Regions from separate parts of the Anaeromassilibacillus sp. D41t1_190614_C2 genome, predicted to be linked through region 2. Evidence: a T-box and tRNA genes for the amino acid it is inferred to sense, from the RefSeq annotation. Region 2 holds a T-box; the other holds one or more tRNA genes.
The links. The T-box of region 2 lies ahead of tyrS (tyrosine--tRNA ligase). A T-box ahead of a tRNA ligase gene usually reads a tRNA of that ligase, here a tRNA-Tyr.
Positions count from the first base shown of each region.

Region 1: it has a tRNA-Tyr gene. The T-box ahead of tyrS (tyrosine--tRNA ligase) is inferred to sense a tRNA for this amino acid. The anticodon was not compared.

Region 1 is NZ_JADMOD010000006.1:226-13,827, reverse strand. It holds gene I2G69_RS06395 (FecCD family ABC transporter permease) at 1-642, shown strand, start outside; gene I2G69_RS06390 (ABC transporter ATP-binding protein) at 639-1,400, shown strand; gene I2G69_RS06385 (class I SAM-dependent methyltransferase) at 1,611-2,390, shown strand; gene I2G69_RS14195 (methylated-DNA--[protein]-cysteine S-methyltransferase) at 2,394-2,867, shown strand; gene I2G69_RS06375 (DNA alkylation repair protein) at 2,854-3,573, shown strand; gene I2G69_RS06370 (YybH family protein) at 3,715-4,104, opposite strand; gene I2G69_RS06365 (YjdF family protein) at 4,171-4,590, opposite strand; gene I2G69_RS06360 (HAD hydrolase-like protein) at 5,100-5,765, shown strand; tRNA gene I2G69_RS06355 (tRNA-Thr) at 5,856-5,931, shown strand; tRNA gene I2G69_RS06350 (tRNA-Tyr) at 6,032-6,117, shown strand; gene I2G69_RS06345 (ADP-ribosylglycohydrolase family protein) at 6,406-7,404, shown strand; gene I2G69_RS06340 (ACT domain-containing protein) at 7,610-8,050, opposite strand; gene I2G69_RS06335 (phenylacetate--CoA ligase family protein) at 8,067-9,368, opposite strand; gene I2G69_RS06330 (P-II family nitrogen regulator) at 9,794-10,177, opposite strand; gene I2G69_RS06325 (ammonium transporter) at 10,198-11,439, opposite strand; gene I2G69_RS06320 (DUF4317 domain-containing protein) at 11,902-13,032, shown strand; gene I2G69_RS06315 (DUF1905 domain-containing protein) at 13,081-13,356, opposite strand.
Region 2 is NZ_JADMOD010000002.1:204,319-223,218, reverse strand. It holds gene I2G69_RS04165 (alpha/beta hydrolase) at 1-556, opposite strand, end outside; gene I2G69_RS04160 (DMT family transporter) at 553-1,485, opposite strand; gene yfmF (EF-P 5-aminopentanol modification-associated protein YfmF) at 1,891-3,174, shown strand; gene yfmH (EF-P 5-aminopentanol modification-associated protein YfmH) at 3,171-4,451, shown strand; gene lgt (prolipoprotein diacylglyceryl transferase) at 4,552-5,715, shown strand; gene folD (bifunctional methylenetetrahydrofolate dehydrogenase/methenyltetrahydrofolate cyclohydrolase FolD) at 5,739-6,596, shown strand; gene dxs (1-deoxy-D-xylulose-5-phosphate synthase) at 6,630-8,492, shown strand; gene I2G69_RS04130 (TlyA family RNA methyltransferase) at 8,557-9,375, shown strand; gene I2G69_RS04125 (NAD(+)/NADH kinase) at 9,387-10,229, shown strand; gene I2G69_RS04120 (arginine repressor) at 10,231-10,680, shown strand; gene recN (DNA repair protein RecN) at 10,687-12,363, shown strand; T-box leader at 12,393-12,636, shown strand; gene tyrS (tyrosine--tRNA ligase) at 12,691-13,920, shown strand; gene I2G69_RS04105 (DUF1266 domain-containing protein) at 14,175-15,353, opposite strand; gene I2G69_RS04100 (hypothetical protein) at 15,539-16,024, opposite strand; gene I2G69_RS04095 (T6SS immunity protein Tdi1 domain-containing protein) at 16,067-16,990, opposite strand; gene I2G69_RS04090 (TetR/AcrR family transcriptional regulator) at 17,137-17,757, opposite strand; gene I2G69_RS04085 (DUF5655 domain-containing protein) at 18,124-18,507, opposite strand; gene I2G69_RS04080 (nitroreductase family protein) at 18,498-18,900, opposite strand, start outside.

The sequences.
Region 1 (13,602 bases), on a different contig from region 2:
GCGTTGGGCGTATCCTTTGCCGTCATCGGTCTTTCCCACCTTGGAGGCCGTGCAACGCCGGTCAAATTGGTCCTGGCGGGCGTGGCGCTCAGTTCGGTTTGTTCTGCCATTTCCAATTTTATCGTCTATGTGGCGGACGATCCCGGCCGCTTTATGACGGTCACCTTCTGGCTGATGGGCAGCTTGGCGGGGGCGGAATGGGAGAGCAACGGCGTGATTTTTTTGGTTGTGCTTCTGGCGATCGCCTTTTTCTTGACGCAGAGCCGCACGCTCAATCTCATGCTGCTGGGGGACGATACGGCTATCACGCTGGGAACCAATTTGCGCCGTTACCGGCAAGTGTATCTGGTGATGGCCTCGCTGGTGGTCGGCTTCGTTGTCTATGCATCGGGCGTCATCGGATTTGTAGGGTTGATGATCCCTCATGTAATCCGCGTGCTGTTCGGCGTGGATCATCGGAAGCTGTTGCCCCTGTCCGCTCTGGCGGGCGGCATCTTCCTGGTTTGGGCCGACGTGGTGGCCCGGACGATCCTTCCAAATGCGGAGTTGCCGATTGGAATCCTGATTTCGATTGTGGGGGCGCCGGCGTTTGTCCTGCTGCTTGTCAAAAAGACTTATCAGTTTGGAGGGAGGCCGTCATGAGGATTGATGCAGAGGGCCTTTCGTTCTCCTGGGGAAGCACGCAAATTTTAAAGGACATCTCCCTGCGCGCGGAGGACGGTTGTTTTGTCGGGCTGATTGGGCCGAACGGCAGTGGGAAGAGCACCTTTTTGAAATGTATCTATCGCGTATTGCAGCCCAAGATGGGCTGCATCCGGCTGGACGGGGAACCGCCTTCCCATATGAGCCATAAAGAGGCTGCAAAACGCTTGGGCGTGGTTGCACAGCACAATGCCTATGATTTTGATTTTCTGGTAAAGGATATGGTGCTGATGGGGCGCGCGCCGCATAAGCGCGCGATGGACCGCGATACAGCGGAGGACTATGCGATCATGCGCGAAGCCCTGAAGCAGGTGGGCATGGAGGTGCTGGAAAACCGCCCGTTTTCCAGCCTGTCCGGTGGGGAACAACAGCGTGTGATTTTGGCGCGCGCACTGGCGCAGCGCACAGAGGCTTTGATCCTCGACGAGCCCACCAACCATTTGGACATCAAATACCAGCTGCAATTGCTCAACATCGTCAAGTCCATGCATAAGACGGTCCTATCCGCTTTTCACGACTTAAACCTGGCGGCCATGTACAGCGACGTCATCTATGTGGTCAAGGATGGTCAAATTTATAGCAGAGGAACGCCGCGCGAGGTGCTTACAGAGCGGATGATCGAAGAGGTATATGGCGTGCGCGCCAAGGTCCGCACCGATGAAGACGGGCAGCTTTTGATTATCTATCAGGCAAAATAAAAAGGGAAGGGCCTGCCTTGGAGGTTTTCCTCCAAGGCAGGCCCTTTGGCGTGCATTTTTTCGGGGCAATTGAGGGCCGGATAAAATTTGTTTGGTTCGCGGGCTGGAAAGGAATGCATGAAAATTCCGCAAAAGGATTTGCAGAGATTGGGATACGGCTTTATAATAGAAATAGCAATGATGAAACCAGCCAAGAAAGAGGGGAAACCGATGAATCGAGAACAGTACACAAAATATAACGCGGAACAGTGGGATCAGTGGGTTGAGGACGGGATCGAATGGGGAATCCCGATCTCCCACGAGGACTATTTGGCGGCAAAAAACGGGACATGGGACGTATATCTCACGCCGATGCGCCCGGTGCCGCACAGCTGGTTTCCAGCGCTCAAGGGGGCGCAGCTTTTGGGGTTGGCCAGCGGCGGCGCACAGCAGATGCCGGTTTTTGCCGCTTTGGGCGCAAATTGTACGGTGTTTGACTATTCCAAAAAGCAGCTGGAAAGCGAGCGGATGGTGGCGGAACGCGAGGGCTATTCCATCCAGATTGTGCGCGGCGATATGACCAAGCCCCTGCCCTTCCCGGACGGCCAGTTTGACGTGATTTTCCATCCGGTCTCCAATTGCTACATCGAGGATGTATACCAGGTATGGCGGGAATGTTACCGCATTCTCAAGCCGGGCGGCATCCTTCTGGCGGGGATGGACAATGGAATCCCTTACTTGTTCAACGACGATCAGACGCTTGTGGTGGAAAATGCGCTTCCGTTTAACCCGTTAAAAAACCCGGAGCAATTTGAAAAGCTGATGCGGGACGGGGACGGCATGCAATTCAGCCATTCGCTGGAAGAGCAGATCGGCGGTCAGTTAAAAGCGGGGCTTCGGCTGACCGACCTCTTTGACGACCGCGACCGGCCCGGCCAGGGACGCCTGCGGGACTTCACGCCCACCTATATCGCAACCCGCGCGATAAAACCGGAAAAGGAAGGAATGTAAAGCGTGGACGGTCTGTTTCTATACGACACTGAAATCGGTCGCATCGCGATTGGAGAAAATGGGGGCGCGATTGCCCTTCTGCGGCTTCCCGGCGAAGAGGTGCCGGGAACGGTTGTGCAACACGAAACGGAACTGCTTCGCAAAGCGGCGGAGCAGCTCCGGGAATACCTGCGCGGGGAGCGGAAGATGTTCGATTTGCCATTGGCGCCGGAAGGTACGGCGTTTCAGAAAGCGGTCTGGAGCGCTTTGCAGGAAATCCCCTATGGGCAGACGCGGTCCTATGGGGAAATCGCCGCGCAGATTGGCCGCCCCAAGGCGTGCCGCGCAGTCGGTATGGCGAACCACTGCAATCCCATCCCGATTTTTATCCCCTGCCACCGCGTGGTGGGGGCGGACGGCAGCTTGACAGGCTATGCGGGCGGATTGGAGTGTAAAAGAACCCTTTTGGATTTGGAGAGACGGTATGGGGCGCGCTGATGCATCTTTGAATATGGAATGGGGCTGGGAGGCTGTCCGGAAGGAATTGCAGGCGATGGCAGAACCGGACTATCGGGCGTTTGCTTCCGGCCTGATTCCAGGGGGAACGCCCATGCTGGGCGTGCGGCTGCCTGCGCTGCGTGGGTTGGCCAAGCGGATTGCGCGCGGGGACTGGCGCGCCTTTTTCCGCGCGGAAAAGGGGAAGTGCTTTGAAGAGACGCTCCTGCGCGGAATGGTGATCGGCTATGCAAAGGCTGATGTAGAGGAGCTGCTTGCTTATACGGAGGCGTTCGTCCCGGAGATTGGCGACTGGTCCACCTGCGACAGCTTCTGCAACACCCTGAAGTTTGTCCGCAAAGATCCGGAACGGGTGTGGGCGTTTTTGCGGCCCTATTTTTCCTCCGAACGGGAATTTGACGTGCGCTTCGGCGTCGTGATGCTCCTGGATCACTTCATCCAAGAGGCGTTCATCGACCGTGTCCTGGAGACCCTGGACAATGTCCGGCATACGGGGTATTATGCGCAGATGGCAGTCGCCTGGGCGCTTGCGGAATGCTATGCGCGCTTTCCGGAGCGGACCATGGCCTATCTGCCCAATAGCCGGCTGGATACGTTCCCTTTCAACAAGGCGTTGCAAAAGATGACCGAATCCCGGCGAATCTGCAGGGAGGAAAAGGAACGGCTGCGCGCCATGAAGCGCCGGTAACGGCGTTTAGGCTGCTTGGTCAAGGGGAAATAAGGCCAGAAGGCCGCAACTGGAAACGATCACAAAGCCAGAGCAACGGATCGTAAAAAAGGGGAAGCCACTGTATCAACAGCGGCTTCCCCCTCTTTTGAATGTGGTTCATCAGTCGTCCAATAGGGCGGTCCCATAGGAGTTGTCAATGGCGCAGAGCCATTTTCCACCGATGCGGCGATAGACATAGGTCGCACGGCGCTCCATGCTGTACGCAGATTCCGCCTTATTGTCCGCGTCCAGAAGCGTTTGCGACAGGACCAGGACCGTGTCCCCCGCTTCGGTCATCCGCATTTTTCCCTGTGTGGGGACGAGGCTGTTCTGGAAATAGGCGGCAATCTGGATGAAAGCTTCCTTGATGGCTTTCTTGCCATGGGCCTCCTTTTCCCCATTGATCATCAAGACGGCGTCCTCCGTATAAAATTCCATCAGGTCGTCAAAGCGTTCCTCACGGATCGCCTGATCCGCCTGCTGGATGAGAGATTGAATCTCTGGATTCATCGATCAACACTCCTTTCAAAACGCTAGCCTTTAAAATACGGTGGAAAAGGATGCGGAGCAGGATGTTTACCTGCCCCTGTGCTTTTCCTTTTTGCGCTGTTGGCGCAGGGCAAACCGCCGCGCTTTTTCCTCTTCGGATTGCTGTTTGCGGACTTTTTTGCGCTCTTGTTTGCCCAGTTCCCGCTGCATTTGCAGGGCCTGTTGCGATTTGGTTCCCGTTCCGGTGTGGCAAAGCGCCTGCTTTGCTGCGCGCCGCGCCCGTTTGGGGTTCCGAATCTGCGAGGGGATTCCCTCTGCTGCAACGGGTGGACTGAACCGCATGCTATCCCAGTGCTTGAGTAGGAAGTCGTATACCTCGTAATCTTTGGGTTCTGCGCCAAAGACCACCCGGCATGCTTCCACCTGGCCGCTTTCGGTGCGCTCATAGACGCCCACCCAAAACGGTTCCTCAAAAAATACCGTGAGTTTCGCTGCTGTTGTGTCCATTTTGATTCCTCCCATTGTATAATCCTGCAAAGAACGGACGACCCATGGGAGGGAGGGTTACTGGCCGGGAGATCCCCGGCGCGCGGACTACCAACCGCGCCGTGTTTTTATCCTTGCCACTCTATCATACCGTCTTTTTGCTTAGCCCGCAAGAGCGCTTCCGGAAAGGGATGCTGGCTTTTTCTCTCCGGTTTGGAAAACATGTTTTTAACTTGCTTTTTATAGCCTTTGTCTTGACAGGATAGGGGAAAATGGATTAAAGTTGGAAAACGTATGGGAGAACTTTCCGATGGCCGGAACAGGTGTGCGTAGAACCACAACGTCTACAGGAGACGGAGGCAGAATGGAAAAAGCCCCACCGGGAGGAAGCTTCCCGACAAATTAGGATATACTAGTATGGCTGCGGACAGGTTTTGCAAAGCGGACAGGCTGTTGCACAAGTCAGGCGGCAGCAGGTGGCCTATGGATCAAAGTCTCAACCGGGAAATGGAAGGACGGAGGAACTACCGATGAAATGTAATTATAAGATTGTTCTGTTTGACTTGGACGGAACCCTCTGCGAATCGGGCGAGGGAATTTTAAACAGCGCCAAGTATGCAATCCGTGAGATGGGATTTCCCGTCCCTCCGCCGGAGGTCATGCGCAAATTTATCGGGCCGCCCATGGGACAGAGCATGCGCAATTTTTGCGGGATGAGCCAGGAGCAGGCGGAAAAGGCCGTTGCGCTGTATCGCCAGCGGTATAACCGGATCGGTTGGAGAGAAAACCGCCTGTATCCGGGAATCGAGGCGCTATTAAAGGATTTGAAAGCTTCCGGCGCAAAGCTGTCGACGGCCTCCTCGAAGCCAAAGCCGATCTTGGAACACATCGTCCAAGCGTATGACATCCGAACATATTTTGACGCGCTGGTGGCAGCCGGGCCCGACGGATTCCATTCCAGCAAGCCGGAGATGATTGCGCAGGCGATCCGGGAGTGCGGCGGCGCAGAAAAGCGCGAGGTTGTCATGATCGGAGACACCCATTTTGACGCGCGCGGCGCGGTTGAGGCTGGGGTGGACTTTTTGGCGGCAGCTTATGGCTATGGGACAAAAGAGGAGCTAGCAGAGGCTGGGGCGGTCTGGTTTGCGGATTCGGTGGACGCCCTGCGGCCCTATCTCTTTTCCAACGAAAATTAAACCAAATTTTTCAAAAATCTTTGCATTTCGGGCTTGACAAATGGACAAAAAGTATGGTATATTAGTCAAGCACTCTTGAGTGATGCAAATGCTGGTGTAGCTCAGTTGGTAGAGCAGCTGATTTGTAATCAGCAGGTCAGGGGTTCAAGTCCGTTCACCAGCTCCAGCAGGTTATCTGCTTTTGGCGGACACGGAGCTTGGTGTTTGGGAAAGGTTCCCTGTCAGCGCCAGAGACAAGCTTGCTTCTGAAAAGGGGCGGCACATATGGAGGAGTTCCCGAGTGGCCAAAGGGGGCAGACTGTAAATCTGTTGCTTTTCAGCTTCGATGGTCCGAATCCATCCTCCTCCACCAAAGTGAGTCTGAACGCGAATTGCGTTCAGACTTTTTCTTTTTTCACCGCCTGCTGCCCGTGCCTTTCACTGCATCTAAAGTGCCTACCCACCTTAGATTACGCCTGGATGCAACCTGCGTTTAGGCTCTTTTTGTCTGTATGCAGCTGCTTATGATAGGAAGGAGCCTAGCGTTTTTTAAGAGATCGGGGTACTTTTATCCTAGCATGTCTGGAACATGAATGCAGGGTTGCAAATTTTTTGATAAAATGGAGCGTATCAGATAAAGGAAAGGAGTTAGGCAACGAATATGGAGTTCCCACATATACAAATAACCCCTTTGCAAAGGGTGGAAGGGGCGATCCTGGGCTTCGCCGTTGGCGATGCGCTGGGGGTTCCTGCTGAATTTATGAGCCGGGATGAACTGGCGCGCACCCCCATTAAAGACATGCGGGGCGGCGGCGCGCATGGCCAGCCAGCCGGCACCTGGTCGGATGATACGAGTATGACGCTATGCATGATGGATTCCTTTATGGAAAAAGGGGTTGACTATGAAGATCAAATGCTTCGTTTTTCGGATTGGCTTTGGAATGCGGCCAATACGGCCCATGACGAGGTGTTTGATGTGGGAGGGACAACAAAGCATGCAATCTTTGCTTTTTGTAAGGGCGCCCCTCCTCTGGAGTGTGGGGAAACAGCTGAATTTTGTTGTGGCAATGGCTCCCTTATGCGGATCTTACCGGCCGCCTTGTATCTTATAGGAACATATAAAACTTCAGAGTTGGATGATCGAAGCGCCTTGATCGTCCACAATATATCAAAATGCACACATGCACATCCGCGGTGCCTGATGGCGTGTGGGGTTTATTGCGCAGTGGTGTTCCAATTATACCGTGGGGGCCATTTGCGGGACGCAGTAAAAGCAGGGGTTTTGTCCGCGCTATCTTACTATAAACAAAAATCGGAGTTTGCAGATGTATATCCCGAGTTTGAATTGTTGAAGGATATTGATCTATGGCCGGAAGAACAGATCCGAGGAAGCGGTTATGTGATTCATACCTTGCAGGCAGCGCTATGGTGCCTTTTGAAGACTCCCAGCTATCAGGACTGCATGCTCACAGCGATCCGCCTGGGGGAGGATACCGACACCACAGCTGCCGTTGCCGGCGGCCTTTCTGGGCTATGGTATGGCGTGCAAGCAATCCCAAATCACTGGCTCGAGAAACTTGCAAAATGTGGCGGCTTGAAGTGGAAAAGTAAGGCGTTTTTTAATCACTGCTTTGGAAATGTGGAAGGAAGCAACGGATAAAACCATTTGGTCCACCAATTTCAAATTAAAAAATTCCTGCAATTGCAACCATGGAGCAAACACGCGATAGGGGAAGCCTTGCGGGGACCTTCGCCCATTGCAACCGCAGCGGCAATATGAAAAGTGTGCGCACAAAAAGGCATCCAACAGGCGCCTGTTGGATGCCTTTTGACGTTTATTGGGATCGTTTTGCCATATGCTTTTATTAGTCGCTGAACAAAGAGGACAAGTCGTCTTGCGACAGGGGGCGTGCCTGGTTCTGAACCAGCACCCCTACGGCCTTTTCCGGATCGTTGACGCGGAAGGCCATATAAGCCACATCCTTTTTGCGTGCAATAAAGGCATAGGAGTATTCCACATTGATGCCGCCTTCTCCAAGTGCAGTGAGCAGTTTCACAAGGCTGCCTGGCTTGTCAGAGAGTTCAACCGCCAGGACCGGCGTGACCGCACAGATATAGCCGGCATCTTTGACGACATTGACCGTTTTATAGGGGTCGTCTACAATCAGGCGCAGGATTCCAAAATCCTGCGTTTCGGCAATGGAAAGAGCGCGCATATCGATCTGGTTTTCCTCCAAAAGCCGGGTGAATTCAGCCAGCTGTCCAGGCTTGTTTTCCAGAAATACGGAGATCTGATTGATAGTCATTTCCAAAGCTCCTTTCTCAGTACAGGTTGCGTTTGTCGATTACACGTACCGCTTTGCCTTCGCTGCGGGTAATGCTCTTAGGCGCTACAAGCTTCACAACCGTATAGATTCCCAGCATGGCTTTCAGAGCGTCCACCAGTTCCTTTTCGCGGGAAGAGACTTGAGAGAGGTTGTCGGAGAACATCTCGGGCGTCATCTCTACCTGGACCTCCAGCTTATCGCTGTTGTTTTCACGGCTGACGACGATCTGATAGTTGGCAGGGTATCCCTTGTTAAGCAATACCGTTTCGATCTGAGACGGGAATACATTGACACCCTTGACGATCAACATGTCGTCACTACGGCCCATCGGCTTGGACATACGCACATGGGTACGCCCGCAGGGGCATTTTTCGTAATTGAGCACACAGATATCACGTGTGCGATAACGAAGCAACGGGAAAGCGTCCTTGGTAATACAAGTGAAGACCAGCTCGCCGACGCTGCCTTCCGGCAACACTTCACCGGTTTTTGGGTCGATAATTTCAGGGATAAAATTGTCTTCGTTGATGTGCATACCGTGCTGGTCGCTGCACTCAAAAGCGACGCCAGGGCCGGAAATCTCGGTCAAGCCATAGATATCGTACGCTTTGATCCCTAGTTTGTTTTGGATATCCTGGCGCATCTCCTCGCTCCATGCTTCTGCGCCGAAGATACCGGCCTTCAATTTGATCTTATCCCGCAGGCCGCGTTCAATAATGCTCTCTGCCAGATAGGCGGCATAGGAAGGGGTACAGCAGAGGATGGTGGAGCCCAGGTCACACATGAACTGAATCTGCCGGTCGGTATTGCCGGAAGACATGGGCAGGGTTAGGGAACCGACTTTATGGGAGCCGCCATTCAGGCCGGGGCCGCCGGTGAACAGGCCGTAGCCATAGCAGACGTGTACCACATCTTCTTTGGTGCCGCCGGCCGCCACGATTGCACGGGCGCAGCATTCGTCCCACAGGTCAATATCGTGTTGCGTATAGAAAGCGACTACCCGGCGGCCGGTTGTGCCGCTGGTGGACTGGATACGCACGCAATCCTCTAGCGGGACAGCCAATAGGCCGTATGGATATGCTTGGCGCAAATCTTCCTTGGTTAAAAAGGGGAGTTTATGTAGGTCGTCAACGGAACGGATATCGTCTGGAGTAACGCCCTTTTCCTCCATCAGATGACGGTAATAAGGTACATTCTCGTAGACACGTTTCACGGTCGGGATCAGGCGCTCGTTTTGCCAAGCTCTGATTTGTTCCCGGCTGGCACACTCGATTTCAGATTGATAATAATGCTCCATAAAGGGGATCTTTCCTTTCTATATAATGATAATGGGATAATCGTGTAGGAATCCAACGATTTTATAGAGATTATACCATTTTACCTAGATAAAGTAAATATATTTAGTGCGTTTATGTGGACGTTTCTATTGGCGTATCTTTTGTTTTTTCCACCATAGAAATGGATTTGGAGAAATACCGGAGCCTAAAGCGCCTGGGGCTTGTTGCGGCCGGGAAGGGATTCCGTGGGACCTCGTTTTTGCGCCTGAGCGGATGGAGGAATGGCTAAAGCGCATTTCGAAGAATATTTTGTGGGGTTGTTTTGCGTAAAAATTCAAAGTGGAATCATTTTCTGAGAGGCTCTGACAACCCGGAGCTGTCTAAGAGATCGAAAAAGCAGCTGCCGGTTTTCGCTGGCAGCTGCTTTTTCGATATAAACCGTATGTTAGGCCCTTGATGGGGTTTCGCCGGATTCGCTTGCGGATTGAAGCGCCGCATAGCCGGTCTCACCGGTGCGGATCTTTAATGCATCGGTAATTTCATAGGCGAAAATCTTTCCATCGCCCACTTCACCCGTATAAGCAACCTCTTTGATCTTCTGGATGGTTTTGTCTTTCCACTCTTCCGAAGAGACGACGATTTCCAGCTTGATTTTTGGCAGCAGCATGACGTCGATTTCCTGCCCGCGCACGACGGTTTTATAACCGCGCTGGGCGCCGAACCCCATCACTTGATAAGCCGTGACGCCGTTGACGTCAATTTCATGCAGGGCTTCCTTGATGTCCTCAAGCTTTTCCTCGCGGATGATGGCTTCTACCTTATACATCATATTCTATGTATCCCCCTTCATCAGTCTAAACCGTTAAACGACGGATATGCCCGCTCGCCATGCTGGGTCATATCAAGCCCAAGCAGTTCCTCTTTGTGTTCAACCCGCAGCTTGGTAAAGATCCGGGTGATCCCGACGCACACCAGCGTCCCCACCACGGCGACTGCGATTGTGATCAGGATGCTGACGACCTGTGCGGTAAAGAGCCCGGCCTCGCCAAAGACCAACCCGTTCCATCGCGCAACTGGATTGATGTCCGTCCTTGCGAACAATCCGGTGGCAATGCCGCCCCAGATCCCGCCAATGCCATGGCAGCCAAATGCATCCAGCGCGTCGTCGATCTTGAGCTTGTTCTTTAAGAAATTCATCGTGAAGTAGCAAATGGGGCTGACCACCGCCCCGATGACAATCGCTGCCCAAACCGGGACAAAGCCCGCGCCGGGCGTGATGGCAACCAGCCCGACAACCAGTCCGGTGGAAGCGCCCACCAGCGTCGGCTTTCCATCTTTGATGACGTCGATCAGCATCCAGGCCAGCAAGGCTGTTGCAGAGGAAAGGGCCGACGTCAAAAATGCATGCGCGGCAAGGCCGTTGGCGCCCAGCGCAGAGCCGGCGTTGAATCCGAACCAGCCAAACCAAAGAATCGCCGCGCCCAAAAACACAAACGGGATGTTGTGGACACGATAGGATGTGTGTTCCACACCGCTGCGCCTGCCGAGAAGGATCGCCAGGACCAAACCGCTCACACCGGAGCTGATATGGACAACGTTGCCGCCGGCGAAGTCGACAGCCCCCATTTCGGCCAGAAGCCCACCGGCTCCCCATACCATATGTGCCATGGGATAGTAGACAACCAAGGACCATAATGCGATGAAGAGAAACAGCGCCTTATAACGCATACGTCCTGCCACAGCGCCAGTGATCAGCGCCGGCGTAATCATGGCGAACATCATCTGGAAAACAACATACGTGAGCGACGACAGCGTCGGCGCATAGGACAATGCTTCATTAAAGTCCAAACCATTGAGGCAAATATACTCCAAGCCGCCGATTATGCCGCCGTGGTCCGCACCAAAGGATAGGGAAAAGCCGCATACAATCCACATAACGACGGAGAGGCCCATAATACCAACGCAAGCCATAATGGTGTTCACGATGTTTTTTCGCCGCACCAAGCCCCCATAGAAAAAAGCCAACCCTGGCGTCATAAAGAATACGAACGCCGCACAGATCAGTACAAAACCGTTATCCCCTGTACTCATACGATCACCCTCCTAAAAATTTAAAAATAAAATAAAAAAAGGCGTTCCCATCCCTTGGGAACGCCTTTGCTCGCTACTATTATAGCGAAGCAAATTAGAAAAGTCAATGGTCAATTTATAATTTCATTCGATGCTTTTAAAATATGCCTGGTTAAAATATATCTGGTTTTCTGGCCTTATCGCATCAGGCGCGGATTTCCAGATTAAAGAGCATACGGGGCATGGGGATCGTGCGAATCTGGAACATCCTGTCGAAGCGGGAAGAAACATTTTGAGAGGGATGGGCTGTGTGTTATAATAGTTCCGGCTCTTTGACGGGGGCATTTGAAGGACGCCGGTACGCATGGCGTCAATATAGCGATGACGCTGCAAAACCGTATCGGGGAATTTTAAGGCGCATATCTGCCTGCCAGCGGATATGCAGTGGAAATAGAGGATTCATTAGAGAAAGAAGGGGTTGTAATGAACGAAAAAGAAGTCGCAGAAATCCGCCGCCGGTTCCGGCCGGAGAAAAGTAATATCGCCTATATTCGGGGCTGTTATGTCAATGATAAGCGGGAGATTGTATCTGAATTCCGCCAGTCGTTCGCGCTGACGCCGCAGGAAGAATCGGAGAAGCTCTTGGCCATCTTAAAGAGGACGCTCTCTGGGACGCTGGGGAAAAATTTGATTGATATTGATTTCACCACCCGCCAAGTCGTAGATAGCGAGGAACATAGCTTATTAATGGAACTTCGGAATTCTTCTCTCAACAATGAAGAGGCGGCGCAGGCGCTTTTCCAGCGGATTGTCCAGTCTTTGTCTATCGAGGGGCATTATGTGATCCTGCTGGCGTATGATACATACGATGTCCCTTACCGCTCCAAGGACGGGGAACAACAGGAGGACGCCTCTTCCGAAGTATATTCCTATTTCTTGTGCAGCATCTGCCCGGTCAAGATGACAAAACCGGCATTGAGTTATTATGTAAACGAGAATATGTTCCACAACCGGAAGGAGGATTGGATTGTTGCGGCGCCGGAGATCGGTTTCTTATTTCCTGCATTTGAAGACCGAAGCACCAATATCTACAGTGCCCTTTACTATACGCGCGATATTGCGGAGAATCATCAGGAGTTCGTGGACGCGGTGTTCCACTGTGAAGTCCCCATGCCGGCGGCCGAGCAAAAGGAAACCTTTGAATCGATCCTTGGCGAAACGTTGGCCGAAGATTGCAGCTATGATGTGGTGCAATCGGTGCATGGCCAGTTGAGCGGCATGATCGAAGAGCATAAGGCCAACAAAGAAGTAGAGCCCCTGGTGCTCTCGAAAACAGCGGTCAAGCGGGTATTGGAATCCTGTGGGGTGCCGGAAGAACGGACGGCCACTTTCGATGAAAAATATGATACAGTATTTGGTGCAGATACGGAGCTCCGTCCGCGGAACATTATCAATAGCAAGCAATTTGAGGTCTGTACGCCGGACGTCACGATCCGGGTGAATCCGGAGCGCAGCGATCTTTTGGAAACACGTGTGATCGATGGCAAGAAGTATATTTTGATCCGTGCGGAAGAAGGGGTTGAAGTAAACGGCGTGCAGATCCATATCTCGTAAGAAAAAGGCGTGAAGAGGAATCCTCTTTACGCCTTTTGATTTCCATCCCTATCGTTTGGCGGGGATGCGCTCTACCAATGTGACATGGACCGTGTCCCCCGGCTGTTTGCCGATTTTCGCGCGGATATCTTTGCGCAGGCCAAGAATGTGGCGGACAGTTTTCATGCGCACCAGGCTGCCGTCGTATGGTTCGCCGTCGAATGTTGCATGGACGGGAACCCGGCTTTTTCCAAATGCTGCTTTTACATCAAAGGGGATTTCGATATACGCACCGTCGATGTTGGGGACTTTTTGAATTTCCGCGTCAAAAGCATATTCGCCCATGATCGAACCTCCTTCCGGTCCTTTTATCATGCCCCATCCTACCGGCAAATTTCACAGGGGATGGCGATCGTGTTGTAGGAATAGGCTTGTGATGCAATGGGAGATATGGTAGATTATATAGGCAAGTTATTGGCGCTTTCCCGGCCTTGGAAAGAGGCTGGAAAAAGAATTTGAAAAAAGTTTCAAATTTTTTTAAAAAAGGTGTTGACAAAAGGGGTAGGGTTTGGTATTATATTCGAGCACCTT
Region 2 (18,900 bases):
CGGTTTTTAATCCGTGAAGGGTGTGTGCGATCAATGCGTTGAGCTCCGCAACGCTTCGGACGGGAGTGCGGTCGTAGCAAGCGTTGTATTCCGCCAGGAATTCCCCATAGGAGGGATGGGGGGAATCCGTATGATACCGCATCACCGGCCAGATCAGTCTCGCAAAACGGCTGGCGCGGTTGCGCACGCGCAACGCAGCGCAAATTGGTACCGCGCGATAGACAGGGCGCGTCTGTGCCAGCAGAAGCGCAAGCGTTCCTCCCATCGAAAGGCCAACCACACTGACGCGCTCGCATTCCTGCGACAGCTGGTCGAACCCATCCTGGACGGCGCCAATCCATTCAGGCCACCGGCGGTGTTCCATGTCGTCCACCGTTGTCCCGTGGCCGGGCAATAAGATCCCCTTGACCCGGTAGCCACGCCGGGCCAAAGCCTCCCCCAACGGCAGCATGGTGCCTGGGGTGGCGGTAAAGCCGTGGACCAACAGGATGCCGTGGCGGGGATTCCCCGCGAAGTCAAACGGACGGCAGAGCGGATTTTGCGAGAGATCCATCATGGTTCCGAGCCTTCTTTCTTTTTGCTATGGATTGGAGGGGCGGACAGCCGCCGGAAACCGGAGCGCAGAAATGCGGGCTTGACCTCCGAAAGCAGCATCGCCCCAAAAATCAAGGCAAAGCCCGCGAGAATACGCCCGGAGAGCTCTTCGTGCAGAAAGAGGATTCCGCAGATGCAGCCGAATACGGACTCCAGCGACATAATCAGCGACGCGTTTGAAGCGGGGACGTATTTTTGGCAAACCGTCTGCAAGAGCAGGGCGATCATGGTGCTAAATACGCCGAGATAGAGAATATAGGTAAGTGTATCGGGTGCAAGATGCGTCGATATAGGTTCGGTCAGCAGCGAGGTGACCGCCGCAAAGATGGTGGCGAAGCCAAACTGCGTGACAGAAAGCAGAATAGGGTCCTGCTTTTGGGTTAAAATAGCGGTGGCGACGATCTGTGCCGTAAATCCTACCCCGCCCAAAAGGGAAAAGGCGTCCCCTTGATTGATGGAAAAATCCGCATTTAGGGAGAGAAGCCCAATGCCGATGATGCAAAGAAAGGCTGCCGAGACATTGTAGAGATCCGGGCGCTGTTTTTGGATGATCCAATATAGAAACGGGACTAAAACGACATAGATTGCCGTCAAAAAGGCATTTTTCCCCGCTGTAGTGTATTTTGCTCCCAGTGTTTGTAGATAAAAGGCGAGAAAATACAAAAATCCGGCGAGCGCCCCTGCTTTGATACAGCTCTTATCAATCCGCTTGAGCCGGGGGAAAAAGACAATGCACATCAGAATCGTTGCGATTGCGAAGCGAAGCGCGACAATAGCGGCAGGTTCCAGGCTGCCAGTCGCGCTTTTGACAACGACAAAGCCGCTCCCCCAAATGATCGTGACAATCAGAAGGCCCAATTCCGCCAGCCGCAGTTGTTTTTTCGTATACAAATAGATCCCTTCCATTTCCCTCGTTCTTCATTCGGGCAAATTGCCCGAAAAAATACGGGATGCTGCTTTTTCCGCTTCACAACACCCCGCAGTTCTTTGCGTAAATTATACCATCCTGTCCAAGGAATGGCAAGGAGGGGGCAGACGCGCGGACGGTGTATAAATAGCCGCGTTTTTTGCATGTTCATAGATTTTTCCTTTTCTTAGCAGGCAGGGTGTGCTATAATAACTTCACGCCCTAACGGAAGGCAGGCGTTTATTGGCCAGCCAGTCCCAAGTTTCCTGGGCGTTCGATATTGAAACCATGCAGCAGCCGTTTCGCCGTGGGAATGTTTGCGGCGCTTTGTCCCGCGATGCGGCTTCCGGTTTCTGTTTGCATACTGATTTTAATTTGGAGATGATGGAATGATCGGAATTGAACAGCGTGCGATCTGTGACGGTGTCAATTTTAGAAGTATTCGCGATACGAAATTCAAAACGATGCGCATTTCAGCCCATCTGATCGTGCCGATGAGCCGTCAGACCGCGGCGGAAAATGCGCTTTTGCCGTTTTTGCTCAGCCGGGCCAGCCGGGAATATCCCGACTTTACGAAGCTGGGGCAACGGCTTGCCGAACTCTACGGCGCATCCCTCAATGCAGATGTCCAGAAGCTCGGCGATTTGCAGGTGCTTTCCCTCTCGGCTTCCGGCATCGCGGACCGCTATGCGCTGGAGGGCGAGGCTATTTCCGGGGAACTGGCAAAGCTGCTGTGCAGCATTCTCTTTGACCCGCCCCTGGTGGACGGCCTTTTCCCGGAGGACGGCTTTGAGCAGGAAAAGCGCCAGACGATGGAACTGATCGATTCGGAATACAGCGATAAGCGCACCTATGCACGCCAGCGCTGTGAAGCGATCATGTGTGCGGATGAACCGTATGGCGTCAACCGCTACGGCGGCAAGGAGGACATCGCTCGGGTGGAGCGCCCCGCTCTGACCGCGGCGTGGAAGCGCCTTCTGGATACCGCAAAGATCGAATTGATGGTGCTGGGCGACTGCGACCCCGCGCCGGTTTACGAAGGGTTCCGCGCTGCGTTTGAGACGCTCGGCAGCCGTAAGACGGCCGACTGCACGACAAAGGTGGTGCGCTCGGCAGAAAAGGTCAACACGGTGACCGAAAAAATGGATGTGGCGCAGGGCAAGCTGGTGATGGGCTTCCGGACCGGCACCGCAACCCCCGACGAAGAGGTCCCGGCCACGCGCCTGATGGCGGCCCTGTTTGGCGGTACGCCGAATTCGAAGCTGTTCCTAAATGTGCGTGAAAAGTTGAGCCTGTGCTATTATTGCAGCGCGTCCTACAACAGCATGAAGGGGATTATGCTGGTGCAAAGCGGCGTGGAAGTAAAGAATATGGAGCGCGCGAAGGAAGAGATCCTGCGCCAGCTCGATGAGGTAAAGCAGGGGAATTTTGACGAGAGCGAAGTGGAAGCGGCAAAGATGAGCCTTTGCAACAGCTACCGGACGCTTTCGGACTCCTTGGGCGGACTGGAAAACTGGTATCTTTCCCAGACCTTTGCCAGCCATTCGCAGCAGCCGGAGGAAGCTGCCGCACAGATCAACGCCGTTACGCGGCAGGAAATCATCGACGCGGCCAACCGGGTGACTTTAGACACCGTATACTGCTTGGTGGGAAATGGGGAGGATGCGCAATGAATGTGATTCGAGAAGTAAAGAGCGGCCGTGTGGGGGACCGGTACTATGAGGTAAAGCACCCCTCCGGCCTTCGTATTTTTGTCTATCCAAAGGAGCAGAACAATTCCACCTATGCGGTTTTCGGAACCCGCTACGGTTCGGTGGACACCACCTTCAAGCGCTCCGACGAGGCGGAAGCCTGTACGGTACCGGCGGGCATCGCCCATTATTTGGAGCACAAGCTTTTTGAGAGCGAGGACGGGGATGCGTTTGCACGGTATGCCAAGACCGGTGCGAACGCCAATGCATATACTTCGTTTGATGTGACCTGCTATCTCTTCTCCTGCACGGAGAACGTTTACGAGTCGCTGGAGATTCTGCTGGACTTTGTGCAGTCCCCCTATTTCACCGAGCAGACGGTGCAAAAGGAACAAGGCATCATCGGCCAGGAGATCCGCATGTACGACGACGACCCACAGTGGCGTGTGATGTTCAACCTGTTGGAGGCGCTGTATCACAAGCACCCGGTCAAGGTGGATATCGCGGGTACGGTGGAGAGCATTGCCCAGATCACGCCGGAGCTGCTCTACCGCTGCTATCATACCTTCTACAATTTGAATAATATGGTGCTCTGCGTTGCCGGCAACGTGGAGTTGAACAAAGTGCTGGATCTCTGCGACCGGATGCTCAAGCCCTCTGCGCCGGTGGAGATCGAGCGCATCTTTGAGGAGGAGCCGCGCGAGGTTGTCAAGCCGCGTGTGGAACAGAAGCTGTCGGTTGTGACGCCGCTGTTTGAGCTCGGCTTCAAGGAGAATGCCGTGAGCCGGCGCACGACCAAGGAACTCGCGGAGACCGAAATTTTGTTGGAGCTGATGGCCTCTGACGCCTCACCGCTGTTCCGCCGCCTGTTGGATGCGGGATTGGTCAACGAATCCTCGTTTGGATACGAGTATTTTGAAGGGCCGGGCTACGCCTCGATCATCTTCTCCGGGGAGTCCAAGGACCCGGACCGCGTTGCGGAGGAGATTCGCGCAGAGGCAGACCGCCTGCGCCGGGAAGGGATCGATCAGGAAGCGTTCCAGCGCGCGAAGAAAGCGCTCTATGGCCGGAACATCGCCGCGCTGAACAGCGTGGACAATATCGCCAATTCAATGGCGTCCTTCGCCTTTGCCGGCCGGGAGCTTTATACCTATATCGACGACCTGGCGAATGCAACACTGGAATCTGTTCAGAAACGTTTGGAAGAGCAGCTTGACCCGGCTTACTCGGCCTTGTCGGTTGTGTATCCGGTCGAGTAACCCGTTTATCAAGGCAGAATAGAATAAACCGCCAGGCTTCCCGCGCGGAGCTTGGCGGCTTTCCTGATTTTTTACCGCGCGCGGGGAAGGTGGACTTGAAATGTATACGGTACAATTTCCAAAACTCGGCTGGGAATTCCATGTGGACCCCACCGCTTTCTACATCGGGGATACTCCAATCGCATGGTACGGCATCATCATCGCCGTCGGATTTATGTTGGCGTTCCTCTATGCCATGTTCAGCTGTAAAAAGATGAATATCAATAGCGATAAGCTGGTCAACTGCGTGTTGGTCGGCATGGTCACTGGCATCATCGGGGCACGGCTGTACTATGTATTGTTCTATCCAGGTGATCTCTATATCCGCGATCCCATGCAGATTTTTAATATCCGCGAGGGTGGGCTTGCCATCTATGGAGGCATCATCGGTGGATTGCTGGGCGGTGTGATCACCGCGAAGATTTGCAAGTTAAGGGTTCCGGCGGTATTGGATGTTGCAGTATTGGGCTTTTTGATTGGACAGGGCATCGGCCGCTGGGGAAATTTTGTCAATCAGGAGGCGTTCGGCAGCCAGACCGATCTGCCCTGGGGAATGGTCAGCGAGGGAACCCAGGCGGTGGTGAACGGCCCGGTACATCCCTGTTTCTTCTATGAGTCGGTATGGTGTTTGCTGGGATTTGTCCTGCTACATATCTTCTGCAGGAAATTCAGAAGATACGACGGACAGGTCTTTCTTCTCTATTTGGTCTGGTATGGCTTCGGCCGGTTCTTCATCGAAGGATTGCGCACGGACAGCCTACTGACCCCATTCTTCGATCTGCGCGTCTCCCAGCTGGTGGCAGCTGCCACGGTTTTGGCCGGCGTTGTCCTGCTGATTGTATTCCGAAACCGCACGAGCCTTTCCGGATGTGGTTCCGCCAAGGTCATGGCGATGAATGCCCTCAAGGAATCGGTGCCGGAGGAATTGGTGGAAACGGAGGGGGATTCCGTGGAGACAGCTGTGGATGGGGAATCTGTGGAGTTGGAATCTGCGGGAGAAGAAGCAGACGCAGATGCTTTGACACAGATAGAATCCTTACAGGAACCGCAGGGAGAAACAGAACCGGCCAGCCTGGAGGATGAGAACCCGACGGAGCCGGAAGAAAAAGAGCCGGTAGCAGCTGTACAGGAAGAGCGTTCGGAAACTCCCGTGCCGGATGAACCGGCGGAGGGTTCCCGGGAAGAAGGATCGGACGATCCAGACAATGGACATCAGGAAGATTAAAATTGGTATAGGAGGAATTGGAAATGGCAAAGTTGATTGATGGGAAGGCAGTTTCCGCAAGTGTGCGCGCACAGGTGGCAGAGGAAGTCGAGCAGCTCAAGCAGCAGGGCGTGACGCCCGGCCTGGCGGTGGTCATCGTCGGCGACGATCCGGCATCCCGCACCTATGTAAACAATAAGAAAAAGGCCTGCGCACAGACGGGCATCTATTCGGAAGAGTATGCCCTGCCTGCCACGACCACGCAGGAAGAACTGATGGAGCTCATTGAGAAGTTGAACAACAAGAAGGACATCAACGGCATTTTGGTGCAGTCCCCGCTGCCGAACGGCTTGGACGAAGAAGCTGTGGTGGAGGCCATCGTGCCGGAAAAGGATGTGGACGCATTCCATCCTTCCAACGTGGGCCGCATCATGATCGGCAATTTCCATTTTCTGCCCTGCACGCCGGCGGGCATCATCGAACTGCTCCGTTCGCAGGATATTGAGATCCAGGGCAAGGAATGCGTCGTAATCGGCCGGAGCAACATTGTCGGCAAACCGATGGCCATGCTCCTGCTACATAACAACGGGACTGTGACGATCTGCCACAGCAAGACGAAAAACCTCAAGGAAATCTGCAAACGCGCGGATATCTTGGTCGCTGCGGTGGGCAAACCGAAATTCGTCACGGCAGACATGGTCAAGCCCGGCGCGGTTGTGATCGATGTGGGAATGGACCGCGACGAGAACGGCAAGCTCTGCGGCGATGTGGACTTTGCCGAGGTGGAGAAGATCGCTGGATATATCACGCCGGTTCCGGGCGGCGTGGGGCCCATGACGATCGCCATGCTCCTGCGCAACACCCTGACGGCGGCCCGGCTGCAAAACGGGCTTTCGATGTAAAACGGCCCACAGTGCAATACTGGGGGCTTTCGGATGGAGAACCTTATCAATCAGATCAATCAACCGGACGATTTGCAGAATCTCTCGGAGAAGGAGTTGGAGATGCTCTGCTCGGAGATCCGGGAGAAGATTATTCAAACGGTCGCTCACAACGGCGGCCATTTGGCCTCCAACCTGGGCGTGGTGGAATTGACCGTTGCCCTGCACCGGGTGTTCCATGCGCCGCAGGACAAGATTGTCTGGGATGTGGGCCATCAGGCCTACACCCATAAGATCCTCACAGGCCGGCGGGAGCAGATCGACACCATCCGCACGCGCGGCGGCCTCTGCGGGTATCCCAACCGGGCGGAAAGCCCGTATGACCCGTTCAATGCAGGGCATGCCAGCACCGCCATTTCTGCTGCTTACGGGATGGCGGTTGCGAAGAAGGTCCGTCACGAGCCGGGGCATGTGATCGCGGTCATTGGGGATGGTTCTTTGACGGGCGGCATGGCCTATGAAGGATTGAACAATGCAGGGCGTTTCCCAAAGAATTTTATTGTGATCTTAAACGACAATAAGATGTCGATCTCCCGCAGCGTGGGGGCGATGGCGCGCTACTTGGCGCAGATTCGCACCAAACCGGGGTATCTGCGCGCTAAGGGGAATCTGGAATCCGCGCTCGATAAGCTGCCGGGGGTAGGCCCCTCCTTGCATCGCGCTATTTCCGGCGCAAAGACGGCGGTCAAACATCTGCTGTACAACAATACCTTGTTCGAAGATATGGGTTTTGTCTACTACGGTCCCTTTGACGGTCATAACCTTCCGCAGCTATTGGAGGTCTTGGAAAATGCCAAGCACATTGAGCACCCGATTTTGCTGCATGTTATTACGGCAAAGGGCAAGGGGTATTCCTTTGCGGAGGAGAACCCCGGCGTATTTCACGGGATTTCCAAGTTTGATGTGAACACAGGCAAGAAGCTCTCCAACAGCGAGGACTTTTCCAGCCAGTTTGGGCAGTACCTCTGCGAGGCAGCTGCAAATAACCGGAGCATCTGTGCGATTACGGCAGCGATGCAGATGGGGACGGGCCTGACCGAGTTTGCCAAACGGTTCCCAGACCGCTTTTTCGATACGGGCATTGCGGAGGAACACGCTGTGACGTTTGCGGGCGGGCTGGCGGCCGGTGGAATGCGGCCGGTGTGTGCGATTTATTCGACGTTCCTTCAGCGCGGCTATGATCAGATCATCCACGACGCGGCGCTGCAAAATGTAAAGGTCACCTTTGCCATCGACCGCGCTGGCGTGGTGGGGGAGGACGGCGAGACGCACCAGGGCATTTTTGATGCGGCCTTTTTGAATACCATCCCCAATTGCACGGTGTTTTCGCCCGCGTATTACGACGAGCTGCGGAAAGACCTTCAAACGGCGCTGTACGATTGCGAAGGGGTGGCTGCGGTCCGTTACCCGCGGGGAGGGCAGCTTTTCCGCCCGTACGATTATCAACCGAGTGGGAAGGCGTTTGACCTCTATGGGGACGAAGGCGCCGGTACCGTGCTGGTAACGTATGGCCGTCTGTTTTCGTTCGCATGCGAGGCGTTTTCCCGTTGGAAAAAGCAGGGGATTTCTGTGCATATTGTCAAGCTCAACCGTATCAAGCCGGTATCAGCCGGGGCGGTCGAGGCCGCCAAGGGCGCCAAGCATGTCTTTTTCTTTGAAGAGGGCATCGAGCAGGGCGGCGTGGGTGAGCACTTTGAACATCTGCTGCATGAAGCTGGATTCCACGGCGCCTATGTACTGCGCGCCATCCAAGGGTTTGTGCGGCACGCGACCATGCAGGAATCCTTGCATGATTTGGGATTGGACGCCGACGGGATATACCGCACGGTGACGGACACCCTACAGAATTGGAAATAGAATCAAAAATTATACTATATACCCTGAAAACAGAGATACAAATAGAGATATTAGGAGTAAAAAAGTGGCGGAGAAAAAAAGGCTGGATTGCCTGCTCTTTGAGCAGGGGCTTGCGCAGAGCCGTGAAAAGGCGCGCGCTATGATTATGGCGGGCAACGTCTATGTGGACAATCAAAAATCTGATAAACCCGGCACCATGCTGCCGCTTACGGCGAAGATTGAAGTGCGCGGGGCGGCGCTCCCCTATGTCAGCAGGGGTGGGCTGAAGCTGGAAAAGGCGATGGAGCAGTTTCCCATTTCCCTGGAAAACAAGGTTTGCATGGACATCGGCGCATCCACGGGCGGTTTTACGGACTGCATGCTGCAAAACGGTGCGCGAAAGGTGTATGCCATCGACGTCGGCTATGGGCAGTTGGCCTGGAAACTGCGCACCGATGCGCGTGTGGTGAATTTGGAGCGCACCAATGTGCGCTATTTGACGGACGAACAGGTCCCGGAGCCGGTGGATTTTTTCAGTGTGGACGTTTCCTTCATCTCCCTATGCCTAGTGTTGCCTGTGGCACGGAAATTCTTGGCGGATGGCGGGCAGGCGGTATGCCTGATCAAACCCCAGTTCGAGGCCGGGCGCGGCAAGGTGGGGAAGAAGGGCGTGGTGCGCGAGCCTTCTATCCATGTGGAAGTGGTGGAAAAGATCGTACATTTTGTCCTGGAAAACGGCTTTTCGGTGGAAGGTTTGACCTTCTCTCCGGTGAAAGGGCCGGAGGGGAATATCGAATACCTGGCGTTCCTCTCCAAATCCGAGCAGACCCACAGCGTCCCTCTGGATATTCCGGCGCTGGTGGAGGAGTCGCACAGGGTGTTAAATGGTGGTGAGTCGCATTGAATGTCTTTGTTATGCCAAACCTAACCAAGAGAAATGCTCTGTTTCATACGGAACGCATCGTCGGCCAACTGCACCGCTTTGGGATGGAAGTTTCGATGGATTGCCGGTATCGGATGGACTTTCCGGAGAGCGGCGTCCAGTTTTGTGAAGATTTTTATCAGGGGCTGGCGGCCTGTGACATTGTTGTGGCGGTCGGCGGCGACGGGACCATCATCCATGCGGCCAAACATGCGGCGATGGCCGGGAAGCCTGTGTTGGGCATCAACGTGGGCCGCCTGGGATTTGTGGCAGGCTTGGAAGCGGATGAGCTGGAAAAGCTGGAAGGGCTTGTCACCGGAAAGTATGCCGTTGAGAACCGGATGCTTTTGCAGGTGGATACTGTGTTAGACGGTGCGCATCAGACGTATTACGCATTGAACGACGCGGTGATCTCCCGCGGGTCGCTCTCCCGAATCCTCGATTTTAAGGTGCTATTCAACAGTGCAAATATGTGCGGCTACCGGGCGGATGGCCTGATTTTTTCCACGCCGACCGGGTCCACCGCCTACTCGCTTTCCGCAGGTGGGCCCGTGATCGACCCAAGCATGGAGTGTATTTTGCTGACGCCGATCTGTCCGCATTCCCTGTTTGCCAGGACCGTTGTCTTTGGCGGCGATGCCGTTTTAGAGGCCCATGCGGTGCGGGATGAGGACAGCGAGGTCTTTTTGACCGTCGACGGGGAGCGCGCGCTTCCGGTGCCGGACCAATGCGCCATCTATATCCGGCGTTCAGGGTATCGGGCGCAGATTATCAAGCTCAAACAGAACAATTTCTATGAAGTACTCAATCAAAAATTAGCGGAGAGGAGATCCTGAAATGAAAACGAGGCGGCATGCCAAAATCTTGGAGCTTATCAATGAACACAGCGTCGACACGCAGGAGGAACTGCTGCGGCTCCTTCGGGAGGATGGATTTGATGTGACGCAGGCGACCGTTTCCCGCGACATCAAGGAACTTCGGCTGGTGAAAACCCTCTCCAACGATGGCAAATACCGCTATTCGACCGGCAAGGAAACGGGAAAGGACCTGTCTTCTAAGTTCTTTTCGCTGTTGGCGGATTCTTCCATCTCCATTGACTGCGCGCGCAACATCGTCGTCATCAAGGCGTTGACCGGAATGGCACAGGCGATTTGCGCCGCTATGGACGGCCTTCATTGGGAATCCGTGGTGGGGACTCTTGCGGGGGACGACACGATCTTTGTCGTGACGCGGGACGATGAATCCGCGGAACGCTTGGTGGCGGAACTGAAAAGGATTGTCGGGTGATGAGCGATGTTGACCCAGCTTTATATTGAAAATATCGCGGTGATTGAGCGGGCATCCATCGACTTTCAAGGAGGCTTTAACGTCCTTACGGGTGAAACAGGCGCAGGAAAGTCGATTTTGATTGATTCGCTGCACGCCGTGTTGGGGGAGCGCACTTCGCGGGATCTGATCCGCACAGGGGCGCGCTCTGCCTTTGTCAGCGCAACATTCTCCGATGTGGAGGAAAACGTTCTGGAAGCCATCCGGGAGCTTGGATATGCAGCGGAGGAGGACGGGACGCTTCTGTTGCAGCGTGAAATCAGCGCAGAGGGGAAATCCTCCTGCCGCATCAACAGCCGGCCGGCGACCGTTTCGGTTCTGCGTGAGATCGGCGCACAGCTGATCAATATCCATGGCCAACATGAGAGCTATGGGCTGCTGTCCCCGGAGTCCCATATGGGCTATCTGGACCGGATGGGCGTTCCCCAAGCGCTCCTGCAGGCGTATCAAGAGGCGTATCGCCGCATGAACCGCGTAAAAAAGGAGCTGGAAGGCTTCCAGATGGATGAAGCCCAGAAAGCGCGGCAGATCGACTTGCTGACCTATCAAATCGGCGAATTGGAGGCGGCCCAGCTGCGGCCGGGAGAGCAGGAAGAGCTGACCGAACGGCGCGACCTCTATCGGAACAGCGAAAAGATCGCCGGTGCGTTGCAGGCGGCGAAGTTGGCGCTGGATGGAGAGGACGAGGCGGAAGGGGCGCTCTCGGCGGTGACCGACGCAGCGGATGCCCTGGCCGATGCAGGGCGGTATCTGCCCGCGGCAGCCTCCCTGGAGGAGCGGCTGCGCAGTGTACAATACGAGCTGGAGGACTGTAACACAGAGATCGGAGGCCTGGCCGATGGCTTGGAGTACGATCCGGAGGAATTGGAGCAGATCGAAGGCCGGTTGGATCAGTTGTACCGGCTCGGCTTGAAATACGGCGGCAGCGTGGAGGAGATGCTCGCCTTTTTGGAAGATTGCAAAAAGCAGCTCTCCGATATCGAACTTTCCGATGCGCATATCGCGCGTTTGACGAAAGAACATCAGGAAGCCGAGGCCGAAGCTTGGCGCTGTGCAAAAGCGCTTTCCGCCAAGCGGCAAGAGGTCGCCGCTCTGTTTGCAAAGCGCGTGCAGGAAGAGTTGACCTTCCTGGACATGCCGAACGTGACGTTTCTGGTACAGCGCGAGGAAGGGGCACTTAGTCCCTCCGGATGCGATCGAGTACAGTTTTTGATCTCTACCAACCCGGGCGAACCGGCTAAGCCATTGGCGAAGATCGCTTCGGGCGGCGAGCTTTCCCGGATCATGCTGGCGATCAAGACCGTATTGGCGGGTACGGATCACATCGGAACGCTGATCTTTGACGAAATTGACACCGGGATCAGCGGCAGTGCAGCACAAAAGGTAGGGCTCAAGCTGCGGGAGGTATCGCGCACCCGGCAGGTGATTTGTGTCACGCATTTGGCGCAGATCGCTTCCCTGGCGGACGCCCATTTCCAGATCAAAAAGCATGTGGAGCACGACCGCACCTACACCAACGTGACAGCGCTCGATCATGAGGGGCGCAAACGGGAGTTGGCACGGATTATGGGCGGCACCGAGATCACCGAGCTTTTGCTGCAAAATGCGGAAGAAATGCTGCAAATGGCGAAGAAAACGCCTTGACAGTTTGAAACCCGTTGGATATAATGAGAGCAATGGCATCGAAGGGAAGAAGTACGCGGAATGCGGCTGGCAAAGAGAGCCTGCGGTTGGTGGAAGCGGGAGCAGCGGTCTGCGGAAATACATCCTGGAGCCGCCGGGTGGAACGCCAGATGGTCAGTAGATCCGGCCGGGGTGGCGCACGTTAACGCGCACGGGTATGGTTGTACCCATGAGGCCGCATTCGTGAGGGTGCGGTAAACTGAGGTGGTACCGCGGAATTTCTCCGCCCTCTGCAAAAATCGCAGGGGGCGTTTTCTTTTGCCCCCAACACAGAATGGAGGAAAACAAATGGGCGTTTACGACGAACTGAAAGCGCGCGGTTTAATCGCGCAGACGACCAACGAGGAAAAGATCCGGGATCTGTTGAACAACGACAAGATCACCTTCTACATCGGCTTTGACCCGACAGCGGACAGTCTGCATGTGGGCCACTTTGTCCAGATCATGGTGATGTCCTGGATGCAGAAGGCCGGGCATGTGCCGATCGCCCTGTTCGGCGGCGGCACGGGCATGATCGGCGACCCGTCCGGAAAGACCGACATGCGCAAGATGCTCACCAAGGAGACCATCGACCACAACATCGCCTGTTTCCAGAAGCAGATGTCCCGCCTGATCGACTTTTCCGAGGGGAAAGCGATTATGGCGAACAACGGCGATTGGCTGCTTAACCTGAATTACATTGACTTCTTGCGCGAGGTGGGCGTGCATTTCTCCGTCAACCGGATGCTGGCGGCAGAGTGCTACAAGCAGCGTTTGGAGCGCGGCCTCTCCTTCTTCGAGCTGAATTACATGCTGATGCAGAGCTACGATTTTCTCGAGCTCAACCATCGCTACAACTGTGTGATGGAGCTGGGCGGCGACGACCAGTGGAGCAACATCATCGGCGGCGTGGAGCTGCTCCGCCGCAAAGAGGCCAAAGAGGTCTACGGCATGACCTTCACCTTGCTCACGACCAGCGAGGGCAAGAAGATGGGCAAGACCGAAAAGGGCGCCGTCTGGCTCGACCCGGAAAAGACTTCGCCGTTTGAATTCTACCAGTACTGGCGCAATGTGGACGACGCAGACGTCATCCGTTGCCTGAAAATTTTGACCTTCCTGCCGCTGGAAGAGATCAACGAGCTGGAAAAGCTCGAAGGCGGCGAGCTCAACAAGGCAAAAGAGATCCTCGCCTATGAGGTCACCAAGTTGATCCACGGCGAAGAAGAGGCGAAGAAGGCCCAGGAGGGTGCGCGCGCCTTGTTCGGCAAGGGCGCAAATACCGACAATATGCCTTCTACTGCGATCACCGAGGCGGACTTCACCGACGGGGAAATCGGCGTGCTTGACCTGATGGTTAAGACAAAGCTTGCTCCGTCCCGCGCGGAAGGCCGCAGATTGATTGAGCAGGGCGGCGTTGCGGTAGACGATGTGAAGGTACCGTCGATTTCTGCGAAACTTTCCCTGGAGAAGGACTTCGAAAAGAAGTATGTGATTATTAAAAAGGGTAAGAAAGTGTTCCACAAAGTAACACTGGAATAACCAAGACCAATGAATAAATATCCCCCGGCTCCGCCGCCGGGGGATATTTATTGTAGTTTGCAGAAAAAGTCAAAGGACAGCAGTTGGGACGATACGCTGTCCTTTGACTTTTATCCTTTTTCCATTCAGAATGAAATACTCCCGTTGGGCGGCTGCTTAATTTTCTTTCCTGCGTTTCCGCATAGCCGCCAATCCAACGTTTTTATATGCCGTTTCCGTTGGAGGCTGGTGAATAACAGTAATTTTCGAAAGGTTTACAATGTGAAACCGATTTTTCTCTGTGCAGGCCAAGGGCAATCCCGCCATTGTCCGCTGTCTTGCTCTGCTTTTCCAGTCAACAGGTCTGTGGCGGCGTCTGCAATATAGCCCAGGTAACTTCCAGCGGAGCTGTCACCGCATAGCAATTTCCACATAAGACCGCCAAAAAGATAAGACTGGGCAAATTCGCGCCAGCTATGCAGTTCCTCCACAACCTTTTGAGAGAGATCCCAGAGAATACCAACAGCTTCGCTTTCCGTGAGCCAGCCTAAATAGCAGCCCCAACGGGTCAGCATCGCCGCCCGGCCAATATCCCATCCAGCCATAAAGCCAGGGGCATATTGGCTTTTATACCGTTGTGCAAACCGCCATGCCCGCCTGGTAGACTCACAGTCATCCTCGTCCATGGTTTCGTCTATCAGTTCCTCCGGCGAGGATGCCTCACTATAAAGCTGATACCGCAGGATATAGCCCTCCTGTGCTAAATAGCGGATCATATCCAGCAGATCGCTACGACCATTTATCCCCCAGGAGCGGCGTACAAGGGACACGACTTTCTGTTCCATGACTGGGATATGTTCCTCCACATCCATACTATACAGATTGTGGTCGTTAAGGGTCGATACAATACCAGACAGCAAGATGCCAAAGCGTTCCCATTTTGCGTCATTTTTTTGGTAAGGAATCGGTTCTGGCTCAGGGATGGCCTCAAGCCGAGCCATCGTTTCATCCAAGGTAATATAAAGGTTTTGCTCCAGTTCTAAATTCCATACGGGTTCTTCCTCTTCGTCGGCATCCTCCATCTCCAGCATTTCCAGAGCCGCCGCGAGAACGCCCATATCTTCTCCAAAAAGTTGCCCCATCAAGTTCTCTGTAGTGGAAGCAGTAGCTTCAGCGACTTTCTCATTGACCATTTTTTGTAATAGTTCCTCATTGACGGCCATTTGTGCCACACCATCGGCCCCTAATATCTGACCAAGAATTTCTACTTGCCGCTCCGTGCTGGCATGGATCTGTTCCTCTGCCTCAGCAGCAGATATAGATGCTTCTTTTTCAGAGCTGGAAACCTCGAGGTTATTAACCAGTTCTTCGCTTTTTTCAAAAGTCTTTTTCATCGCATCGGCGGCCTTCTCACGGGCTTGTTGCGCCCGTTTCCTAATTTCGTTTATATCCATCTTTTTTTCTGTCCTCCTCATCAGGGGGGAGCGTATGCCATGCCGGAGGTTTTTGGCGGCGTGTAAACAGCTTTTTGATCCGTCTTAATATTGCTTCTATAAAATGAAACCACAGATTACCAAATATAAATACCACCAAAAGGAACAGCAGGATCGCTCCAATTTCTCCCAAAGGCATTTTAACCTCACTTTGTTGCAAATCTGTTCATAAAGAAGTCAGTAAAAGCGGCCAACTCCTCGTCCTGCGAAACATAGACATATAGCTTTTCATCTTCCAGCCAATCATAGGCATTGATACCGATATATCCTTTTTTATCTGGGTAAATGATAAACGCATCGGTAGGGTATTTGTTTCGATAGGCTTTCAAAATTTCAGAGCGGCGATAGTAGGTCGGATCACCACAGCCGGAAAGATCGGGTACCGTGGGAACGACCACAATCGTTTGACTGGCCTCGTTCCAGCCGACAATTAAATTTCCGATTTTCGTTTTACTCCCATGAACAAATCCATAATTGAAGCGGCTCACATCCTCGGTATATCCGAAAATCAGCCTATAATTGTCCCCGCCTTCAACGACCTGGTTAAATAGAGCGCGCATTTTCTTTGCATTTGCATGGCTCTTTTCCATATCGATTTCCGGTCCCTTAAACAACTTGCTAAAAAAGCCCATACTTTTTCCTCCTAAATATGTATTTTTGAAAATGAATGGCGATCAATCTATGGCGTCCGACAAAACACATTCCATCTCCGCCAGGCTCATGCCACGGATCAATAGATAGTCCCCTCTTGTTTCTACAATGTAGGGCTGTAGCCGTTGCAAAGCCCTGTGATACTCCAAAAAGCCGAGGTTTTCCTCTTTTGTCAAGCTAACAAACGTCAGCGCCCACAGCGAAACCGTCTCTCCCTCAATCTCGTATAGCGTTTCTGGTGCTATTGGCAAGATGGTATCCACCGTTTCCGAAAAGGGAAAGCTAACCATTAAACCGCCGTTCTCCAATTCAAATACATGGGGGTTGGCTTCATAGGCTTGCGACCACATATCGTCAGGCTTTGCAGCACTAGAATTGTCCGTTCCCATTTCAAATAACAGGTGCTGATGAACAACGGCGTTCCCTTTTTCGACATATTGAATGGACTCGGCTCCGCCAAACGCCAAAGCCGGAGCAAAGAAAAAAATCTCATTCTCTGCAAGGCCGCCATGCTTAGCGGATGCCTCTTGGAATAAGTCCACTCGCAAAAATTGTTCCGCAAAGTTTTCAGCGGGAAGGATACGCTCAAAAAAATCGGAAAAACCGGTAGAAAAACTGCCTGATCTGCGGTAGTGAATGTCCAGCAAACACATATCGCCGGCTGTTTCAGATCGTTTGCGGTAAATAAAAAGTGTTCCGAATCCAGTCATTAAAATGGGGAAGCAATCTTCCTGCTCACCCAGCCAAAGTGTGAGCGTATCAATATAATCCGTAGGATCTATAATTTTCAGTAATCCTCCGCCATAATTTCCGAAGCCATATTCCTGCCAAAAGTCAAGGAGTTCTGCCGGCAGTTTTCCTTGAAATTGTTCCAGCGTTTCAGCGGTTGGTTTTCGCAAGTCATTACCCGGCGGATATTTGTTTACGAACAGATCAAATACGTTCATCGTGTGTCCTCCTTTGTTTGGTTTTCGTTCTCATAGCCATAAAATAAAGATAAATAATAAAATTTGTTTTTATTTTGAGTAAAGTAAAATCCATCTGAATATGACGCCAAACCATAATATTCGGACGGATTTTTCATTCCCACCCATCAAGGAGTGGGGGCTGTTTTCAATTTCTCCAAGGCATCCACAATCGCATTCAGTTGAAAATCGACCGTCTCATCAGCGGCCTCCGGAACAAACAAGGGAAGCGTATTGGGGATGGCTCTGCGTACAACCATCGCTGTCAAACTTAAATTCGTAAATAGATTGATCCTTGCTGTATCTGCCCTTATTCCAAAGTTTTCTAAAATTTCTCCAAAAAGACGAAGTTGCTTTTGGCGGAACACTTGATAGCTTTCCTTTGATAGACGCTTGAAAATGAGCTGTTGTTCTTCAATCGTTAAAACAGCAATTCCATTTTTTTCTCCATAACAACAGGCATGGAGAAATTGTTTCACTGCGTCACGCCAGCTTAAAGCAGGATCGGCCATCAGCGTTTGTACATACTTGATGATTTTGGGCTGTTGCAAGTAAAGCGTTTCAACAATCAAATCTTCTTTCGTTGCGAAAAAGGAATAGAAGAACGTTCGCGAAATACCAACTTTTTTATATACTTGCTCCACGGTTGTATGTTGTATGCCTTGTTTTGCCATTAGGTCAAGCCCAACTGTAACAAGCTGCATCCTAATACGTTCTCTGTCCTCGTCAGAATAAGCAACCTTTGGCACTCCGTCACCTTCTCATAATAAAAACAAATTCTAAATTTTGACTTTATTTTACCACATCGAATAGGATAACGCAAGAACGAAATAGCACAGCTCTGATCTTCTCAAACACTGATACTTCCGGAAAGCGCACATTTTGGCAAGCAGGGCAAGTATGGCCACACTTGCCCATTTTTGTCATCTGAAAATCACTCGCTAGGCGAGTGGTTTTCAGATGACAAAAAGGCTTGCAGCCGTTGAAAAGCGGCGCAAGCCTTTTTTATGCAATATAATCGTTTCTAAACACATTAGGAGAAATAAAGCGAAGAAACTGCTTGGATTTTGACAGCAAGAGGCTGAAGCAAACGCTCAAATTTGCAGCAGCATCTGCTATCGTTTGCTCTCCGAAAAAGCGTGCGCCTCATCCAACCATCCCAAAATCTCGCTGTTGAGCTCGCTAGCGTTTTGGATCACGACATGGTGAGTCCAGCGGTTGGGGTAAGGTTCGACGGCAATCGCGATGCGCGGGGAGTCCATGCGGTGCGAGAGCCCAAAAGAAAGGATCAGATAGTGCTCCGGACGTCCCTTCACCTTTCGGAATGGCAGCGAAACAAAGGCAAATCCATGGCGGCCCGCAAAGGTGATCTGTGTTTTTTGCACCTTGACGTGAATTCCCGGATAGCGCTTTAAAAGTACCGCTTCAATGGATAGGTAGACGTCCAGCATAGCGGGATCTTTTTCAAAAAAGAAGAGTTTTTCTGCACTTACTTCCATGTCGTCAGCTCCTCCATTGTTTTGCGCTTTTTGGCGCGCAGTGGGTCCCCTGGTGCCGCATAGCCAACCGCAATCACCAGGCGCACAGGACGGCGCAAGTGTAACAGTGTTTGCAGTTTTTTCTCTTCAAACCAGCCGAGGATACAGGTGGCCAATCCCTGCGCGGTGGCCTCCGCGGTAAAGTAGGCCGCTGCAATGCCGATATCCACCGAGCGGTAGTCCTGTCCCTTAACTTTTGCGCCAGCACCGGCAGTCAGATTGTAGGGTTCCTCACTGATTACCACAAATGCCGGAACCGATTCTGTGAACGCATTCATCCCGAGGCTGCGGGTGCAGTTGCCCACCGCTTCGGCCTGTTTGCCGGTTACCAATGTAAAATGGTAGGGTTGGGCG